DNA from 2 places in the Mesorhizobium sp. LNHC232B00 genome. Region 1 is predicted to be linked to the other one. Evidence: predicted binding sites of a transcription regulator. Region 1 holds the regulator's gene; the other holds the start of a gene.
What was found. The regulator LexA, encoded in region 1, represses DNA repair genes until DNA is damaged. The targets are predictions, from matches to a motif close to TGTTCNNNNTGTGTTCNG.
Positions count from the first base shown of each region.

Region 2: X743_RS159000 (UvrD-helicase domain-containing protein) is a predicted target of LexA. The motif match lies at 3,685-3,702, and genes of this name have one in related genera.

Region 1 is NZ_AYWP01000005.1:111,920-119,839, forward strand. It holds gene X743_RS159755 (ComEC/Rec2 family competence protein) at 1-1,586, shown strand, start outside; gene lexA (transcriptional repressor LexA) at 1,580-2,332, opposite strand; gene X743_RS159740 (GntR family transcriptional regulator) at 2,760-3,533, opposite strand; gene X743_RS159735 (ABC transporter substrate-binding protein) at 3,685-4,671, shown strand; gene X743_RS159730 (ABC transporter ATP-binding protein) at 4,733-5,512, shown strand; gene X743_RS159725 (ABC transporter permease) at 5,518-6,441, shown strand; gene kynU (kynureninase) at 6,460-7,707, shown strand; gene kynA (tryptophan 2,3-dioxygenase) at 7,712-7,920, opposite strand, start outside.
Region 2 is NZ_AYWP01000006.1:58,778-66,697, reverse strand. It holds gene X743_RS158995 (ABC transporter permease) at 1-922, shown strand, start outside; gene X743_RS159000 (UvrD-helicase domain-containing protein) at 947-3,643, opposite strand; gene X743_RS159005 (glucose/quinate/shikimate family membrane-bound PQQ-dependent dehydrogenase) at 3,907-6,225, shown strand; gene X743_RS159010 (hypothetical protein) at 6,250-6,681, opposite strand; gene X743_RS1000000172755 (hypothetical protein) at 6,691-6,852, opposite strand; gene X743_RS159015 (dienelactone hydrolase family protein) at 7,080-7,920, shown strand, end outside.

The DNA.
Region 1 (7,920 bases):
AGAACGCCCGCGAAGCCATTGCCGACCATATCAGGGGCAGCGTCGGCGGCGCAGAAGGCGAGATCGCGGCGGCGTTGATCGTCGGCGTGCGCGCCGGCATCCCCGACGAAATCAACGAAGCGATGCGGCGCACCGGCATCTATCACATCATCTCCATTTCGGGACTGCACATGGCGCTGGTCGCCGGCACCATCATGGGACTGCTGCGCGGCGCCTTCGCGCTGTTCCCGGACTTTTCCGCGCGCCGGCCGGTGAAGAAATACGCGGCCGCGGCAGCACTTTTCTCGATCGCCGCCTATCTCGTCATCTCCGGCGTCGTCGTCGCCGCCGAGCGCAGCTTCATCATGCTGGCGGTGATGCTGATTGCCGTCCTGTTCGATCGCGCGGCGCTGACCATGCGCAATCTGGCGATCTCGGCGATCGCCGTCATCCTGGTCTCGCCGCATGAGGTGGTCGGCCCGAGCTTCCAGATGTCGTTCGCCGCGACCGCGGCCCTGGTTGGCGCCTATGCCGGCTGGGCGGATCACCGGGCGGGAAAGACCAGACCGCCGCCGCCGAAGCGCTCCTTGCCGGGTTTCCTGACGCGCAAATTCCTGCTGGCGACAGGCGGGCTGGCCATGACGTCGATCATCGCCGGCAGCGCCACGGCGCTGTTTGCCATCTGGCATTTCCAGCGGGTGTCGCCGCTCAGCCTGTTCGCCAATCTGGCCGTCATGCCGATCGTCTCACTCGTGATGTTCCTGGCCGTTGCCAGCGCGCTGCTGATGCCGTTCGGCCTGGACGCGCCATCCCTTTACCTGATGGGCAAGGGCCTGACCGCGATGATCGCCATTTCGGCGTGGATATCAGAACGCTCTCCGGTCGATGCGGTCGGGCTCATCTCACAGCAATCCGTTCTGCTGGTGGCAATTGCCCTGGTCATCGCGACGATGGCGACGACGTGGCTGCGGCTTGCAGCGCTTCCATTCGCGCTCGCCGGCTTGCTGGTGGTGTCCGACACGCGCACGCCGGATGTGCTGGTCTCGGAAGACGCGCGGCTGGTCGCGCTGCCGATCGGCGGTGGCGAACTCGCGGTCAGCCGGGCCCGGCCGAACGAATTCACCGTCGACAACTGGAAACGCGCGCTGAGATCCGAAACCATCATCCTGCCGGAGATGTTCGACAAGGCGGATGGACAATTCGATATTGCTGATGCCGTCAGCCTGCCGCCGGGAGCGCCGTTCTATTGCACCGACGGTGTCTGTCTCGCCAGGCACCCGTCCGGTGCGATCATAGCGCATGTCGAAGACCGCAAGGATACCTGGAAGGCCTGTGGCTTCGCCGACCTGATCATCGTCAATGACGCAACGGCCTACGACGCCTGCCACAATCCGCTGGTTCTCGTCGTCACCAAACGGCAGCTCGCCCGCAAGGGCAGCGCGGCCATCTTCTTCGACCGCCAATCGGCCACCGGTCCGCCAACCATCAGCTTCGCGGTGGACAGCCCGTATCGGCCCTGGCACGCGCAGCGAAAATTTTCGCGCGAGGCGAGGGGCCTGCAGCCCTATCGCAAACCTGACAAGCCAAGTGCCGTGCCGGCTCAGTAGCGCCTGATCAGCCCGACGAGCTTGCCCTGCACCTTGACCCTGTCCGGCCCGAAGATGCGCGTCTCGTAGGCCGGATTGGCGGCTTCAAGCGCAATCGAGGCACCCTTGCGGCGGAACCGCTTCAGGGTCGCTTCCTCCTCGTCGACCAGCGCCACGACGATCTCGCCCGGACTCGCCGTATCGGCGTTGCGGATAATGACCGTGTCGCCATCGAAGATGCCGGCCTCGATCATCGAGTCGCCCTTGACCTCCAGCGCATAGTGCTCGCCGCCCATGATCATGTCCGGCGGCACCGAGATGGTATGCGTCTGATGCTGGATGGCATCGATGGGCACACCGGCAGCGATGCGACCCATAACCGGGATGGACACCGCTGGTACCGCATCGTCGTCGTTGCCGGCAGCGGCAAAGCGCGACGGTGCCGGCTTGATCTGGCGGCCGAGGCTGCCCTGACCGAAACCGCCTTGGCCGAGACTTCCCTGGATGACACTTGGCGAGAATTTCTTCGCCGCGTTGAGGCCCGGCGCGATCGAATCGGGCAGCCGCAGCACTTCCAGCGCACGCGCTCGGTTGGGCAGCCGGCGAATGAAGCCGCGTTCCTCCAGCGCCGTGATCAAGCGATGGATCCCTGATTTGGAGGCGAGGTCGAGCGCCTCTTTCATCTCGTCGAAGGAGGGCGGAATACCGCTTTCCTTGAGCCGTTCATGAATGAACATCAAGAGTTCATGTTGCTTGCGTGTCAGCATGGCGGCCCCCAAGGCATCTGGACAAGGTTTTGATCCAGAATGGTTCTGATCCAGAATCGAAAAAACAAACCCAGAACAAACACTATCTGTTCCAGTTGTGTTCTGCAACCGTTTAAAGTTTAGTGAATTTGGTAAGAGGGCCGTAATCATTTGCAGAGCCGGACAGGCCGGAAATCGGGGATTTTCGCCCGTTGCCGCCCGTCGCCCGCATTGAAATGTCTTGGTTAATAGCCTGTGGCCTGTCTTGCGACATGGCTCGGCATCAGCCGACGGCAGAGCCCGGCGATGCCGATTTCCGCGCCTGCGATCGGCTTGCCTGCCGTGAACGAAACGAAATCAAAACGCCAACAATAGCTGTTCGGAAGCAGGTACCGATCGCGGGCTTCGGCAATCTCGCCAAGCGTCGGACGATGCGGAGGTGCCGAAATCATCCGGCAACCGCTTTCAAGCTGCCGGCGCGCCCGACGTCCTTGTTCGCGTCGCCGTCCTCGGTGTGGACATAGACGTGCAGCGTATAACCGATGTGGGCCGTCATCAGCGCTTTTGCCCGCTCGACGTCGCGGTCCAGGGCGGCTTCCATGATTGCGGTGTGGTGCTCGATCGCCATCGCCTCGCGCAGCGCGTCCATGGCCTCCTCGTAGCCAGCCTTGAGGCCGGCCGCGGCCCGCAATGTCGGCGCCAGCCCAAGAAAGCGATGGTGCCGGCGCAGCTGGTCCGAGATCGTCGAGCGAAACCGCAACAGCCAGCTGGACGTCGCCGCACTCAGCAGCGCCGCGTGAAAAGCCTCGTGGTTCTCGTCCCATTGGTCGACGGCGGCATCCGATGGGTCATCCACCGCGGTCTTGCAGCGGGCGAGCCGGTAGTGCGCGGTGACGACCGCGTCTTCCCACTGCCGGCCGCCTTTCTCCATCGATTCCTGGAAGAGCGGTATCTCGACGACCATCCTCGCGCGCGCCAGATCCTCAAGTTCGGCGCGGGACACGGGGGCGACCGCGAAGCCGCGATTGCTGATGGCGGTGACCAGGCGTTCGGCTTCGAGGCGCGACAACGCTTCGCGCAGCGGCGTCCAGCCAACTCCATAGGTGCCGCGCAAGGCGCTGAGCTTGAGCGGGGCACCCGGCATGAGACGGGTGGTGAGGATATCGCGCCGCAGAAGCTGGTAGGCGGCTTCCGTCTTGGTGGAGTTCTTCTGGTCCTGCATCGCGATCCATTCGTTCTCTGCCATTGGAGAAATTATATATGATGGTGAGTGATGGCAAGAGTTATATATAATGTTTGACATGCGCCGAGGGACTGACCATGATCGCTGGAGGTGCCCCGAAGGCGGCGCTGATCAAATCTGGGAGGAAATGATGTTGAAGTCGAAATCCGCATGGCTGTCGGGATTGGCCCTGGCAGGTGCATTGATGGTCAGCGCCGGCAGCGCCGCGGCCGATCAGATCCGTATCGGCATCGCCAATTTCGGCGAGCATCCGCAATTGAACGCCGCCATAGCCGGCTTCAAGAAGGCGCTGACGGACAATGGCTTCGTAGAGGGCAAGGACGTCGTCTACACGGAGAGCCATACCAATTTCGATGCATCGCTGGTGCCGCAGATGATCGCCAAGCTGCAGGCCGAGCAGCCCAAGCTGATCTACACCATCACCACGCCGGTCTCGCAGATCGCCAAGAAGGCACTCGCGGGCTCCGGCATTCCGATCGTCTTTGCCGCGGTCACCGATCCGGTGGCGGCCAAGCTGGTGCCGTCGTGGGACGCGGGAGATGAAGGTATGACCGGCGCCAGCGATCTGCAGGATGTCGCCGCGGTGATGGCCTTCACCAAGAAGCTGTTGCCGAACGCCAAGCGCTTCGGCGTGCCTTACAATCCAGGCGAGGCCAATGACGTTGCCCTCGTCGAAAAGATCAAGGCGGCGGCGCCCGCGGCCGGCTTCGAGGTCGTGGAGGTCGGCATCGACAACGTCAATGACATCCAGCAACGCATCGCCTCGCTCGCCGGCAAGGCCGACGTCATCTACGGCCCGGCTTCGAACCTGATCCAGCCGGCGATCGCCGCCGTCTCCGCGGCCGCTCGCCAGGCCGGCATCCCGGTCGTCAACTCCGACGACAGCGCGGTCCGCAACGGCACCGTACCGGCAAGTTTCGCGGTCAACTACACGCAGGTCGGCGTCAACGCCGGCAACATCGCCGCCGAGATCCTCAAGGGCAAGGATACGAAAACGATCGCGCCATCGCGCCCGGCCTACAAGGACCACATGCCGCAAATCTCCCGCAAGGCGATGGCTGCGTTCGGCATCGAGATACCGGCGTCGATGGCCGATTGCGGCTGCATCGTCGACTGATATCGGGACTGAGGGGGGGTGACGGCGGGGGCGCCGTCACCCGTCAGGTCAGGGAGGAACGATGCTCGAGATCCGATCCGCGCGCAAAGTATTCTACAGGGGCCAGGCCGACGAGAAGATCGCGCTGGACAGCCTCAGCCTGTCATTGGCGACTGGCGAGTTCGGCATCGTCATCGGCTCCAACGGAGCCGGCAAGAGCAGCATGCTCAACGCCATTTCCGGAGCGCTGATCCTCGATTCCGGCAAGATCCTGATCAATGGCGCCGATGTGACAAATATGCCGGTGCACAAGCGCGCCGCCAAATTGGCGCGGGTCTTCCAGGATCCGATGCGCGGCACCGCCGCCAGCATGACGGTGGCGGAGAACATGCTGCTTGCCGATCTGCGCAGCCAAAAGCGCACCTTGCGGCAAGGGTTGAACGCCACACGGCTCGCCTCCTACAAGGAGCGGCTGTCGATATTGGGCCTCGGCCTTGAAAATCGCCTCGACACGCGCGTCGACCTGCTCTCGGGCGGACAGAGGCAGTCCCTGTCGCTGATCATGGCGGTCGGCGGATCACCTGATTTATTACTGCTCGACGAACATACCGCGGCGCTCGACCCGCGTACGGCCGAGATCGTCATGCAGGCCACGGTGCGTGCCGTCAGCGCGCTGAAGCTGACCACGCTGATGGTCACCCACAACATGCAGCACGCCGTCGACTATGGCAGCCGGGTGATCATGCTCGACGCCGGCCGGGTCCTGCTGGAAGTCACCGGCGAGGAAAAGGCGAGGGTCACGGTTATCGATCTGATCGGCCATTTTTCCGTCAAAACCGACCGCATGCTGCTGGCGAGCTGATCCCCATGGGCTTTATTCAGGAAGTTCTCTCCAGCTTCATCGCGATCATGCCGGTCACCCTGGCGCAGAGCCTGATCCTGGCCTTTGTCGTGCTCGGCATCATGATCCCGTTTCGCATGTTGAATTTTCCCGATCTCACCAGCGAAGGCGCGTTTCCGCTGGGCGGCTGCGTCTGCGGCGTGCTTTTGGCTGCCGGAGCAGCGCCGGTGACCGGCATCCTGGTCGCATTCATCGTGGGTTTCGCGGCGGGCTGCTGCACCGCCTTCATCCATCTGCGCTTCCGTATCCACACGCTGCTTGCCGGTATCCTGATGATGACGATGCTCTACAGCATCAATCTTCGCATCATGGGGAAGTCCAATCTCTCCGTCTTCGGTTCGCCCGCGGTGTTCGACTGGGTACCGTTCGCGCGGCCGGGTTTTCCGGCCAGCAAGATCGTCGTTGCCGGTCTTCTGGCGCTCGTCGTCTTCGTGGCGCTCTACATGTTCTTCAGGACCGAGAAAGGGACCGCGGTGCGCGCCGTGGGCGCCAATCCTGATATGGCCGAGGCGCAAGGCATCAATGTCTGGGCGGCGACCATCGGCGGCGTCGGGCTGGCGAGCGCGTTTTCGGCGTCAAGCGGCGCGCTGATGGTGCAGTCGCAGGGTTTCGCCGACGTCAATATGGGGCTGGGCATCCTCATCAACGGATTGGCCGCGCTGATGATCGGCGAGGCGGTTGTCGGCAAGCAGACGGTCTGGCGCCAGCTGCTGGCGCCCTTTGCCGGCGCGATCATCTACTACCAACTGGTGTCGTTCTGCCTTGCCGCCGGCATGCCGCCTCCCGATTTGAAGCTTGCCACGGGCCTGTTCGTGCTCGCCATGCTTGCTTTGCCAAGCCTCAAGCGCGGCCGAGGCCCCGCGCCGGCTCGCGAAGCCATTCGTGAATAATCGAGGACATCACCAATCATGAACGCAACGCTCGACCTCAAGGCCGTCGAAGCCATGGATGCGGCGGATCCGCTACGCGCCATGCGCGACCGGTTCACATTGCCGGAGGGTGTGATCTACCTCGACGGCAATTCGCTGGGAGCAGCGGCGCCTGCGGTTTTCAACGAGCTGCAGAAGGCCGCGACGCAAGAGTGGGCGCAGGACCTCATTCGTGCTTGGAACACCGCGGGCTGGTTCGACATGCCGGTCGCGCTTGGCGACCAGCTCGGCCGCCTGATCGGCGCGGCGGCCGGCCAGACCGTGGTCTGCGACACGACCTCGATCAACATCTACAAGGTACTGCATGCCGCACTCGGGATGCGGCCGGACCGATCGGTCATCGTCGCAGAGGGCGACAGCTTTCCGACCGATCTTTATATGGCCGAAGGCGTCGCCTCGACTCGGCCGGGTACCGTGCTGCGGCTCGAAGGCGTCGATGCGCCTGATATCGAAGAGCTGATCGACGAGCGCGTCGCGGTCATCCTGGTCAACCACGTCAATTACAAATCCGGCCAGTTGCGTGACATGGCCGCGCTGACACGTAAGGCCCATCAAGCCGGCGCGCTGATCGTCTGGGATCTCTGCCACACCGCCGGCGCCTTGCCGGTCGAGCTCGACAGCGCCAATGCCGATTTCGCCATCGGCTGCACCTACAAATATCTCAATGGCGGTCCGGGCGCTCCGGCCTTCATCTATGCCGCAAAGCGTCATCACGGCGATGTCCACCAGCCGCTGAGCGGCTGGTGGGGCCATGCGCGGCCGTTTGCCTTCGAACAGGGTTTTGCCGCCGGCAGCGGCATCCGGCGCTTCCTGTGCGGCACGCAGCCCGTGCTTTCGATGCGGGCGCTGAAAGGGGCGCTGGATATCTGGGACGATGTCGACATGACAGCGGTGCGCACGAAGAGCATTGCGCTGACCGATCTTTTCATCCAGCTCGTCGAAGCAAGATGCGGTGCCTATGGCCTCGAACTGGAGAGCCCGCGGGACGGCAATCAGCGCGGCAGCCAGATTTCCTTCATGCATCCGCATGGCTACCAGGTGATGCGGGCCTTGATCGAGCGCGGCGTGATCGGAGACTTCCGCGCGCCGTCGACTATCCGCTTCGGCTTCACGCCGCTCTATGTCGGCTACAGAGACGTCTGGCAGGCGGTCGAAGTGCTGGAGGACATCTTGCGCTCTGAAGCTTGGAAAGATGCGCGATTTGCGGTCAAGACGGCGGTGACTTGAGAAACTAGAGCCGGGTGCGGACCGTCCAGAGTTCCGGGAACAGCACGACCTCCAGCATCTTCTTGAGATAGGAGGCGCCCGATGTGCCGCCGGTGCCGCGTTTCAGGCCGATGATGCGCTCGACCGTGGTGACATGGTTGAAGCGCCAGCGGCGGAAATAGTCCTCGAAATCGACCAGCTTTTCGGCCAGTTCGTAAAACATCCAGTAGCGCT
Region 2 (7,920 bases), on a different contig from region 1:
GCTCGGCACGCTCGCCGTGTTCATCGTCATGATGGCGGTGTTCATGATCGCCAACCCGACCGTGTTCACCACCTGGTATCTCTACAGCTCCGTGCTGACGACGCTTCCCGTCGCGCTGTTCGTGGTGGTGCCGCTGGTCTTCGTCGTCACCTGCGGCGAGATCGACCTGTCGTTTCCGGCGACGATGGGCTTTGCCTCCTGGGTGTTCGCACTGGTGGTGCAGGCCGGCTACGATCCGTTCCTCGGTATTGCGGCGGCGCTGGTCACCGGCGTGCTGCTCGGCTTCCTCGTCGGGTCGCTGGTGGTCTATGGCGGGCTATCGTCGCTGATCGCCACGCTCGGCATGAACTTTCTGCTGCGCGGCCTGATCCAGATCATCAACGAGGGCAGGTCGATGGCGCTGACCGGCCTTGCCGACAGCTCGGCCTACAAGATCTTCTCCAGCCAGGTTTACGGCATCCCGGTGCAGATATTCTGGGCCATCGCCTTCGTCGTGCTGTCGGCGATGCTCTACAATCGCCACCGCTTCGGCGCGCAGGTCAAGGTGGTCGGCGACAATCCCGACAGCGCCAAGCAGATGGGCATCGACGTCAAGCGCGTGCGGGTGAAGGTGTTCGTCTTCGTCGGCATCGGTGCCGCGATCGCCGGCACGTTTTCGGTGATGATCAACTTCACCTGGTGGCCGACCGCCGGCGACGGCTACCTGCTGCCGGTGCTGGCTTCGGTGTTCGTCGGCGGCACCCCGACCTGGGGCGGCATCGGCACAGTAGCCGGCGGCGCCATCGGCGCGGTGACCGTGTCGTTCATCCAGACCGGCGTCGTGGCGGCGGGCCTCAGCGGCTTCTATGTGCAGTTCTTCAACGGCCTGATCATCATCCTGTCGCTGCTGGGGCACAAGTGGAACCAGGCGAGGTACCGGTGAGGGGCGCTGCCGGTCGGGCGCGGCTCACACCGCCGCTACAAACCCGTCCAGCACGCGTTTCTGGCCGGCCTTGTCGAAGTCGATGGTCAGCTTGTTGCCCTCGATGGCCGCAATGTTGCCGTTGCCGAATTTCTGGTGGAAGACGCGGTCGCCGACGCTGAAGGCGGATGGCGTGTCGGAGACGGATTTGGCGACCAGTTCGCCGTCGATGGTGCGGCCCTTGACCGAGGTGCGGCCGGCGCCGTAGCCCGAGTCGGTCTCACCATAGCCGATGCGCTCGACCTGATGGCCGGAGCGCGTGCCCCAGTTGCGGTCGGTCGCCTCGGTGCGGTTGGCCTGTGCGCGCTGCCAGCCCGGCGTCGAATAGGTGTTGGAGAAGGCGCCGGATTTTTCGGTGTTGGCACCGACATTGTCGAAGCGCGAGGCGCCGTAGGGATTCTGCCTTCCCGCTCCCTGGCCACGGCCCGATGCGAACGAACCGCCGCCATAGGGATTGCCGTAGCCGCCATAGGAATTGCCGGCTTCGGCGACCTCGACGTGGGAGTTCGGCAGCTCCTCGAGGAAGCGCGATGGGATGGTCGATTGCCAGAGGCCGTGGATGAGGCGGTTGGAGACGAACCAGATATGCAGGTTCTTCTTGGCGCGCGTCAGCCCGACATAGGCGAGCCGCCGCTCTTCCTCCAGCCCTGAACGGCCGCCTTCGTCCAGCGCGCGCTGGTGCGGGAACAGGCCTTCCTCCCAGCCGGGCAGGAAGACGGTCTCGAATTCGAGGCCCTTGGCCGAATGCAGCGTCATGATCGAGACGGCGTCGAGCCCGGCATTCTGCTCGGCATCCATGACCAGCGCGACATGCTCGAGGAAGGAGCGCAGCGACTCGTACTCCTCCATCGAGCGGACCAGTTCCTTGAGGTTCTCCAGCCGGCCGGGGGCTTCGGCCGAGCGGTCGTTCTTCCACATGTCGGTATAGCCGCTCTCTTCGAGAATGGTCTCGGCGAGTTCGGTGTGCGGCGTGGTTTCCAGCGCCTTCTGCCAGCGTTCGAAATTGGCGGCGACCTCGCGCAGCGCGGCGCGGGGTTTCGGCTTCAATTCGTCGCTTTCGGCGAGGTTGGCGGCAGCCTCCAGCATCGGGATGCGCAGCGCGCGCGCCGTGTCGTGGATCTGGCGGATGGTGGCTTCGCCGAGCCCACGCTTGGGCACGTTGACGATGCGCTCGAAGGCGAGGTCGTCGCCGCCATTAGCGACGACGCGGAAGAAAGCAAGCGCGTCGCGGATTTCCATGCGCTCGTAGAAACGCGGACCGCCGATGACGCGGTAGTTGAGGCCGAGCGTGATGAAGCGGTCCTCGAAGGCGCGCATCTGGAAAGACGCGCGGACAAGGATCGCCATGTCGTTGAGGTTGTGCTTCTGGCGCTGGTAGGCCTCGATGGTCTCGCCGATGGCGCGGGCTTCCTCCTCGGAATCCCAGGCGGCGTGGACATTGACCTTGCCGTCCTCGGGATCGTTGCGATCGGTGAACAGCGTCTTGCCGAAGCGGCCCTCATTGTAGGCGATGAGATGGGAGGCCGCACCCAGGATGTGCGCGGTGGAGCGATAGTTGCGCTCCAGCCTGATAATGGTCGCGCCGGGAAAATCCTTGTCGAAGCGCAGGATGTTGTCGACCTCGGCGCCGCGCCAGCCGTAGATGGACTGGTCGTCGTCGCCGACGCAGCAGATGTTGACGGTGGCACGGCCCTCCGCCGAAGAGCGCCCAATCTCCCCCCTTGAGGGGGAGATGTCGGCGGAGCCGACAGAGGGGGGCGGTGCCCCACCGGCCTGTCGGCGCGAGGCGCCCCCCTCTGTCCTGCCGGACATCTCCCCCTCAAGGGGGGAGATCGGCCTGCCTTCGGGCCGCTGCGCCAATAGCCGCAGCCACATGTACTGGGCGGTGTTGGTGTCCTGGTACTCGTCGACGAGTATGTATTTGAAGCGCCTGTGATAGTCCTTCAGCACATCCGGATTGGCGCGGAAGATGCGGATCGGATGGCACAGAAGGTCGCCGAAGTCGCAGGCGTTCAGCGTCTGCAGGCGTTCCTGATAGGCCTTGTAGAGCTCACGGCCCTTGCCGTTGGCGAAGCTGCGTGCGTCGCCCTCGGCAATGTCGGCCGGGCCTTGGCCCTTGTTCTTCCAGCCGTCGATCATCTGGGCGAACTGCTTGGCCGGCCAGCGCTTGTCATCCAGGCCCTCAGCCTGGATCAGCTGCTTGATCAGCCGCACGACGTCGTCCGTGTCGAGAATGGTGAAGTCGGATCTCAGGCCGGCAAGCTCGGCGTGACGGCGCAGCAGCTTCACGCCGATCGAGTGGAAGGTGCCGAGCCACGGCATGCCCTCGACATTGCCTTCACCGATCAGGATGCCGATGCGCTGCTTCATCTCGCGCGCGGCTTTGTTGGTGAAGGTCACCGCTAGGATCTGTGACGGGAAGGCCTTGCCGGTGGCGAGGATGTGGGCGATGCGGGTGGTCAGCACCCGCGTCTTGCCGGTGCCGGCACCTGCCAGCACCAGAACCGGGCCTTCGGTGGTTTCCACCGCCAGCCGCTGTTCGGGATTCAAACCCTTGAGATAGTCGGGCGCGTTGTTGTGGCCGCTGCGGGCTGCCATCGCGCGCGCGGCAATGCCCGACGGGGCCGTGGGCCGCGCATTGGGTTCGTCGAAAAAGGGCATGTCTTCGGAAAAGCCGGACATCTTCCCCCGAATGTAGTGATTCGGGAGGGAAAGACCAGAAGTGTCTACGTTTTGTTCCCGGTAAAGTGGCTGATTTGGCCGCCCCACGCCCGCACTACCGTCGGCCTTATCAGCCAATTGCGATGGAACAAACATTACCGCCTGCGCTTATGGCGCGTGCTTGACAGGCGGGACCGTCAGGGGAAAGTTGTGTTCCGGGCAGCAACGCAACGCGGGGTTACCCGTGGCCGCGCGCGGCGCGCAACAGTCGAAGGAGTATCATCTTGGCTGTCACCATCACCTCCCTCGTCCTTTTTCTGCTTGGCCTGGCGCTTGGCGCCGGCGGCATCTGGTTGGCTTCGCTGGGCGGCAGTTGGTATTACATCATCGCCGGTCTCGCCTTCTTGATCGCCGCCTGGCTGCTCTACCGGCGCCGCTCCACGGCACTGTGGCTCTATGCGGCGATCGTGATCGGCACGCTGGCCTGGGCGGTCTGGGAAACCGGGTTCGACTGGTGGGAACTCGGCCCGCGCGGCGGCATCATCGTGCTTGTGGCGCTGTGGTTGCTGACGCCGTGGGCGAGGCGAGGGCTTGCCGGTCCCGACGGACGCGCGCCGCTGATCCTGGCGGTGCTGGCGTCGCTGGCGGTGGCCGGCTATTCGATGACGACGGATCCCAAGGACATCGCCGGTGCGCTCGACACCGACAAGGTGACCCCCAACGCCAATCTCGGCGGCGATGTGCCGGCCGGCGAATGGCACTATTACGGCCGCACGCAATTCGGCCAGCGCTATTCGCCGCTCGACCAGATCACGCCGGACAACGTCGCCAACCTGAAGCCGGCCTGGACCTACCGGACCGGCGACGTGAAGGGGCCCGACGACGTCGGCGAGACCACCTACCAGGTGACGCCGCTGAAAGTCGGCGACACGCTCTACATCTGCACGCCGCACAATTTCGCCATCGCTGTCGATGCGGCGACCGGCAAGGAGAAGTGGCGCTACGATCCCAAGATCAAGCTCGACAAGGATCGCCAGCACCAGACCTGCCGCGGGGTATCCTACTATGCCGATGCAGGCGGCGCCGCCGGCCAGCCGTGTGCGACGCGTGTCTATCTGCCGACCTCCGACGCGCGGCTGATCGCGCTCGACGCCGCCAACGGGCAGGTCTGCCCCGCCTTCGCCGAGGGCGGCACGCTCAATCTCTTGACCAACATGCCGTATCCCAAGTCGGGCTATTATTACTCGACTTCGGCGCCGCTGATCACGGGCGGCAAGATCATCGTCGGCGGCGCGGTCAACGACAATTATTCGACGCAGGAGCCGTCCGGCGTCATCCGCGCCTATGATGCCGCCACCGGCAAATTGCTGTGGAACTGGGATTCCGGCAATCCGGACCAGACGACGCCATTGGCGCCCGGCCAGACCTACACCGCCAACTCGCCCAACATGTGGTCGACGCCGAGCGCCGACGAGAAGCTCGGCCTGCTCTATGTGCCGCTCGGCAACCAGACGCCGGACCAACTCGGCATAGGCCGCAGCGACAATGTCGAGAAGTTCTCCTCCTCGATCACCGCGCTCGACCTCAACACCGGACAGTTGAAATGGGTGCGGCAGACCGTACATCACGACCTGTGGGACATGGACGTGCCAGCGCAGCCGACCCTGATCGACATCACCAAGGCTGACGGTTCGATCGTGCCGGCGCTGGTCGGGCCGACCAAGCAGGGCGATCTCTATGTGCTCGACCGGCGCAGCGGCGACCCGGTGATCGCGGTAAAGGAAGTGCCGGCGCCAGGCGGCGCCATCGAAGGCGACCACACATCGCCGACGCAGCCGGTGTCGGACCTTACCTTCAACCCGAAGCCGCTGACCGATGCCGACATGTGGGGCATCACCATGTTCGACCAGCTGGCCTGCCGGATCGCCTTCCACAAATTGCGCTATGAAGGCCGCTACACGCCGCCCTCGCTGCAGGGATCGCTGGTCTATCCCGGCAATTTCGGCACCTTCAACTGGGGTGGCGTGGCGGTCGATCCGGTGCGGCAGGTGATGTTCGGCATGCCGACCTATCTCGCCTTCACGTCGAGACTTGTTCCACGCGCGGACGTGCCGGCGCCGGGCGACGACACCAAGGGCAGCGAGCAGGGGCTGAACCGCAATGACGGCGCTCCCTATGCGGTGGTGATGGGACCGTTCCTGTCGCCGCTCGGCATTCCCTGCCAGGCGCCGCCCTGGGGCTATGTCGCCGGCGTCGATCTCAGGACCGGCGCGATCGCCTACAAGCACCGCAACGGCACCGTCTACGACATGACGCCACTGCCGCTGCCGCTGAAGGTCGGGGTGCCTGGCATTGGCGGGCCGATGATCACCGCCGGCGGCGTCGCCTTCCTGGGTGCTGCGGTCGACGATTATCTGCGCGCCTATGATTTGACATCGGGCAAGCAGCTCTGGCAGGCGCGGCTGCCAGCGGGCGGCCAATCGACGCCGATGACCTATACGGTGGCGGACGGGCGCCAGTTCGTGGTCATCGTCGCCGGCGGCCACGGCTCGGTCGGCACCAAGCCCGGGGATTACGTGATGGCCTACGCGCTGCCGAAGTAGGGGAGTGACACCAAACCGTCGGTGCTAGCCGAGCCCCAGATGGCCCTTCAGGCTGGGCACCGAGCCGAGCACCTGGTTGGTCAAATCGGGGCCAGCGGCGGCTTCGGCCTGCTGGACCAGTGTTTCACCGGCCTTCTGGATTTGCGCCATGTCGAGGCCGGATGCCTTGAGCGCGGCGAGGCCGTTGACCAGCGCGCCGGCCTTTTCGCCGAGGACGCCGCCAAGCGCGCCCTGCAGCGACGACAGGAAGCCGCCACCGCCGGCAGGGGCGGCCATGACGTCATATTTCTGCGCCAGCGCATCGGCGCCCGGGATCTTGGCGAAGAATGACGAGGCGCTGGTGCCTTCCGCCTCGTGCTCGAGCACCGAGAAAATGGTGCCGACGACCTTTTCCGTCGTTGCCTGGTCGAGACCCGCCTTCTGCGAAACGGTGTTCACGATGTCCTGTACGTCCATGACTTCACCTCAACCTTGGATTCTCATGTTTGCCGGATAGCGCTGGCTGCGAACCTTGACCATGGACTTCTTGACCATGGACTCGCGGCTCGCGGCAACAACAACCGTGCGCATCGCCAGCATGGCGGCTGCGGCAATCATGAAGGCGGTTGCCAGGATCGGCATGGTCATCGTTTCCTCCAGGCCGCGCCATCGGGCGGCCGATCAGCCAGTTTCCCCTACTATTGTCGCAGCGCCATCAAGATTGTCGCCGATGACAAAAACGTGATGGGAGATGAGATCCGTCGCCCGGGCGCCGATCGCTGGGCGGAACGATGTCACTGTCCCGTGACTGGACGATGAGAGGCTCGCCCCTATCTTGCGGACGGCAGGGGCAGTCCAGGCCCGAGGAGTGCGCCATGACCGACGTCAAACCCGTGATCACCCAGGCGATGATCGACGCCTATGACGAATACACGCATCTGACGCTCGACCGCCGCCGCTTCATGGAACAGTTGAGCAGGCTTGCCGGGTCGGGTGCGGCGGCGGCCGCGATCGCGCCGCTTTTGGCCGCGAACTCCGCCCAGGCGGCGATCGTTGCCGAAAACGACGCCCGCGTGAAAGGCGAGGACATCACCTATCCCGGCAGCGGCGGCGAGCTGAAGGGCTATCTGGTCAAGCCGGCAAAGCCGGCCGGCAAGCTCGGCACCGTCATCGTCATCCACGAGAACAGAGGGCTCAACCCGCATATACGCGACGTCGCCCGACGCGTGGCGCTGGAAGGGTTCGTGGCGCTGGCGCCCGATTTCCTGTCGCCGCTCGGCGGCACGCCCGCCGACGAGGACAAGGCGCGCGACATGTTCACCACGCTCGACCCGGCACAGACCGTCGCCAACGGCGTCGCCACCGTCGCCTTCCTCAAGGCCGACAAGGACGGCAACGGCAAGGTCGGCGCCATCGGCTTCTGCTGGGGCGGCGGCACCGCCAACATGCTGGCCGTCAATGCGCCCGACCTCGCCGCCAGCGTCGCCTATTACGGCATGCAGCCGAAGGCCGCGGATGTGTCGAAGATCAAGGCGGCATTGCTGTTGCACTATGCCGGGCTCGACGATCGCACCAATGCCGGCATCGACGCCTTCAAGAAGGAACTGGATGCCGCCCATGTCGAATACACCGTTTATGTCTATGAAGGCGCCAACCATGCCTTCAACAACGACACTTCGGCGGCGCGCTACGACAAGAAGGCGGCCGATCTCGCCT